DNA from 2 places in the Pseudomonas abietaniphila genome. Region 1 is predicted to be linked to the other one. Evidence: predicted binding sites of a transcription regulator. Region 1 holds the regulator's gene; the other holds the start of a gene.
The links. Region 1 encodes FliA, which starts transcription of late flagellar genes. Its sites were predicted from a motif close to CTAAAGTTTNNNNNNNNNNNGCCGNTAA; they were not measured.
Positions count from the first base shown of each region.

Region 1 (2,399 bases):
ACCCATTGTCGAATCTTTGGAATCCATAGCGCCCTCGCAGCGGACATCAGCTATTGACGCGCTCGAATATCTTCTCGATCTTTTCTTTGAGCACCTGTGCGGTGAATGGCTTCACCACGTAGCCGTTCACGCCGGCCTGAGCGGCCTCGATGATCTGCTCGCGCTTGGCCTCGGCAGTCACCATCAACACCGGCAGATGACGCAGGCGTTCATCGGCACGCACCTGACGCAGCAAGTCGATGCCGGACATGCCAGGCATGTTCCAGTCAGTCACCAGGAAATCAAAGGCCCCGCTCTGCAGCATCGGCAATGCGGTGGTACCGTCATCTGCTTCGGCCGTGTTGGTGAACCCAAGGTCACGCAACAGGTTTTTTATGATCCGCCGCATCGTTGAGAAGTCATCAACGATGAGGATTTTCATGTTCTTGTCCAATTCGACCTCCAAGCAGTCTTTAACGCGTCCAGCACCTGGACGCGCGTTCAATCAATACCGGCACAAACCAATGGCCCGTTTTGCGAAAACAATTAAGGGGGTTTACGACTCGACAATGGACGAGCACAGCGGAACCGGACTCTGAAAGCCCTGATCCGACCGGCTCCTGCCTTGTCTCCCTTCTCACCCACACAACGGTTATTGCACAGCCGGCCTTACATGCATCACGCAGACACCACGGCCCGCGTTCGATGAGTCAACGCGCGCGCCACTCGCCCAACCGACCCCGCAACCGCGCAGCGCACTGACTGTGCAGCTGACTGACGCGCGACTCGCTGACACCCAGGACCTCACCGATTTCCTTGAGGTTCAGCTCTTCGTCGTAGTACAGCGCCAGCACCAGGCGTTCACGCTCGGGCAGGTTGGCAATGGCGTCCGCCAAGGCGCTCTGGAAACGTTCGTCTTCCAGATCGCGCGACGGTTCGAGCGACTGGCTCGCGCCGTCCTCGTGCAGCCCTTCATGCTCGCCGTCCTGCAAAAGGTCGTCGAAGCTGAACAGGCGACTGCCCAAGGTGTCGTTCAAAATCCCGTAGTAATCGTCGAGACTCAATTGAAGTTCGGCAGCAACCTCGTGATCTTTAGCGTCACGGCCGGTTTTTGCTTCAATTGCACGAATCGCGTCGCTGACCATGCGCGTATTGCGGTGAACCGAGCGCGGTGCCCAGTCGCCCTTGCGCACTTCGTCGAGCATCGCGCCGCGGATTCGAATACCCGCGTACGTCTCGAAGCTCGCACCCTTGGTGGAGTCGTACTTGGTCGATACCTCTAGCAGACCGATCATGCCGGCCTGGATCAGGTCTTCGACCTGCACACTGGCTGGCAGACGCGCCAGCAAGTGGTAAGCGATGCGCTTGACCAGAGGGGCATAACGCTCGATCAGCTCATACTGGGAATCTTTGGAAGATTTGCTGTACATGCGATACCCGCTCGGTGTCATGACACTGGCCCTGCGCTGGTCTGGTGAACCAGACGTTCAACGAAAAATTCAAGGTGGCCACGCGGGTTCGCCGGCAATGGCCAGGTATCGACCTTCTGCGCGATGGCCTTGAACGCCAGCGCGCATTTGGAACGTGGAAATGCTTCGTACACCGCACGCTGCTTCTGCACAGCCTTGCGCACGCACTCGTCGTAAGGCACCGCGCCCACATACTGCAGCGCCACGTCGAGGAAGCGGTCGGTGACCTTGGTCAGCTTGGCGAACAGGTTTCGCCCTTCCTGCGGGCTCTGAGCCATGTTGGCCAGCACGCGGAAGCGGTTCATGCCGTAGTCGCGGTTGAGCAGCTTGATCAGGGCGTAGGCGTCAGTGATCGAGGTCGGCTCGTCGCAGACCACCAGCAGCACTTCCTGTGCCGCGCGTACGAAGCTGACCACCGATTCGCCGATCCCGGCAGCGGTGTCGATCACCAGCACATCCAGGTTGTCGCCGATATCGCTGAACGCCTGAATCAGGCCGGCGTGTTGCGCAGGCGTCAGGTGAACCATGCTCTGGGTGCCCGATGCCGCAGGCACGATGCGCACGCCGCCGGGGCCCTGCAACAGGACATCGCGCAGCTCGCACCGCCCCTCGATGACATCGGCAAGGGTGCGTTTCGGGGTCAGTCCCAACAATACGTCGACATTGGCCAGACCCAGATCGGCGTCCAGCAACATGACGCGACGTCCCAGCTCGGCCAGGGCCAGCGAGAGGTTCACTGACACGTTGGTCTTGCCTACGCCACCTTTGCCACCGGTCACCGCGATAACCTGAACGGGATGCATGCTGCCCATGTTAATTTTTTACCTTGTCTTGCTTAGACCTAAGCCACATTTCGGGCTGCACGTTCACTGTGTGAACAATGCCTGGCAGACCATCGATGCAGGTATTTTCCAATGTCATTTTCCCTACCTAGCCCGCGCGCTTGCCGGT
Region 1 is NZ_CP155619.1:5,157,133-5,159,531, reverse strand. It holds gene ABDX87_RS22730 (protein phosphatase CheZ) at 1-27, opposite strand, end outside; gene ABDX87_RS22725 (chemotaxis response regulator CheY) at 47-421, opposite strand; gene fliA (RNA polymerase sigma factor FliA) at 690-1,430, opposite strand; gene fleN (flagellar synthesis regulator FleN) at 1,427-2,260, opposite strand; gene flhF (flagellar biosynthesis protein FlhF) at 2,379-2,399, opposite strand, start outside.

Region 2 (2,399 bases), 2.4 Mb from region 1:
GCTCTGTTCTTCGGTGGCGGCGGCGATCTGGGTGGCCATGTCGGTGATGTTGGCGACGGCATCGCTGATGCCCACCAGCGCCTTGTCGGCTTCCATGACCTGCTCGACGCCTTCTTCGGCCTGACGGCGACCGACTTCCATGGTCTGCACGGCGTTGTTGGCGGTCTGTTGCAGTTTGGCGATCAGCGAATGGATCTGACCGGTGGATTCGGTGGTGCGCTGCGCCAACTGACGAACTTCGTCGGCGACCACGGCAAAACCACGGCCCATTTCACCGGCACGGGCAGCCTCGATGGCGGCGTTGAGGGCGAGCAGGTTGGTCTGGTCGGCGATGCCTTTGATCACGTCGACCACGCCGCCGATCTCGTCGCTGTCCTTGGCCAGTTGAGTCACGGTCAGGCCGGTTTCGCCGACCGAGGCGGACAGACGCTGAATGGCTTCACGGGTTTCGCTGGCGATGTTGCGCCCGCGACGGGTCAGTTCGTTCGCTTGCTGGGTGGCGTCGGCGGTGCGTTGTACGTGGCTGGCGACTTCCTGAGTGGTCGAGGCCATCTGATTGATCGCCGTGGCGACTTGCTCGGTTTCCACGCGTTGGCGTTCCAGGCCGCTGGAGCTGGCCTGGGCCAGGGTGTCGGACTGCCGGGCTTGTGAGTTCAGGTGTTCGGCCGTGTCCTGCAGCCGGGTCAGGCAGGTTTTCAGGCGCGCTTCCTGGCTCAGGATGGACATTTCCAGGCGCGCTTGCGGGCCGCGGCTGTCGGTGTACATCTGCGCGATTAACGGGTCGGACGTGGTCTGTTCTGCCAGACGCAGCAGTCGCTTGAGGCCACGTTGCTGCCAGCTCAGGCCGAGCAGGCCCAGCGGCACGGAGAGGGCGGCAGCCAGCGCAAAGCCCCAGTGGGAGTTGAGCCACACGCCGATCAGGAAGCTCAGTTGGCTGACCATGATGAACGGCAACCAGTCCTGCAGCACCGGCAGCCATTTATCGCGGCCCGGCACGGCGGCCTTGCCGCTGTTCAGGCGTTGATAGAGCGCTTCCGCCCGACGGATCTGTTCGGCTGTGGGCTTGATGCGCACCGATTCAAAGCCGACGACCTGCTTGTTCTCAAAGATCGGCGTGACGTAAGCGTTGACCCAGTAATGATCGCCGTTTTTGCAGCGATTCTTGACGATGCCCATCCACGGCAGACCCTGTTTGAGGGTGCCCCACATGTGTTCGAACACCGCGGATGGTACGTCAGGGTGGCGCACGGTGTTGTGTGGCGCTTTGATCAGTTCATCGTGGGAAAAACCACTGATTTCAACGAACGCTTCGTTGCAATAGGTGATCACGCCGCGCGCGTCGGTGGTCGAGATCAACCGTTGTTGCGCCGGGAACGTCCGTTCGCGTTGGGTGATGGGCTGGTTATTTCGCATGCGCTGTTCAATCCGGAAAGGCTTTGATGAGTTATCGGCCCGTCAGTCAGGAAATTAAGCGTTTTGTGAACTGCGTCATGGGAAGGGTTGGCGCGGATGTCGCTCAGCGATCGAACATCGGGTACGTGAATAGACTGAAATGCGCGAGATTGAGCCCGAAGTGGGTAACGACCGCAGCCGCAAGCCCGCCAGAACGGTAGGCGATTCCATAGCCGAGCCCCGCGATGCCCGCCAGCACGGCCCATTGCCAGCCTGCGCCGAGGTGGGACAGACCAAACGCCAGCGAGGCGAGGAGCAGGGCCAGCGTCTGGTGATATGGCACGCGTTTGAGCAAACGGGTCAGCCCTCCCTGCAGGTAACCCCGGAAAATCAGCTCTTCGGTGAGGGTGACCAGCAACAGGTTGTTCAACGCCCAGATACCGCCTTGCGCGGGCCATTTCGGTGTCCAGCCAATCAGGCTCATCGACATTGCGGTGATCAGGCAGAGGACGGTGGTGACAGGCAGCATCACGGACGTGGCGATCACGGCACGGCGCAGGGCAACGGCGGTGAACACCCAGGGACAGGCCAGCGCTACCCAGAAGCCAATCAAGGGTTTATCGAGGTTGAGGTACATCGAAAAGGGCGCGGCTTCCGGGGTGAAGCGTACGGCCGTGATCACACGGGCACTGAAAAAGCCGGGCAACCAATGACTGGCCAGGCCCGCAGCGAGTGCGACGAACAGCGCATGACCCAACGTGCGCACACCCAGGTGTGGGAAATGACTGACGCAAATCCCGGCCATGATCAACAGCCCGAATGTGACGACCACGGGCGTGCTCAATTGCCCGTACACCAGCGCGATGCAGTAACCGAGGGTGAGCAGCGTCAGTGTGCTCCAGCGGAGCGCCGGCATGAGGTCGTCCTTGAGGGTGGGATAAGGCCGGCGATTTTAGCGTTGATTAAACGAGGATGCTTGTGGGAATCGGCTGAAAGTGAGGGGATGA
Region 2 is NZ_CP155619.1:1,010,354-1,012,752, reverse strand. It holds gene ABDX87_RS04445 (methyl-accepting chemotaxis protein) at 1-1,413, opposite strand, end outside; gene ABDX87_RS04440 (CPBP family intramembrane glutamic endopeptidase) at 1,517-2,308, opposite strand.
Region 2: the regulator FliA is predicted to act here: its motif matches at 1,445-1,472, upstream of ABDX87_RS04445 (methyl-accepting chemotaxis protein).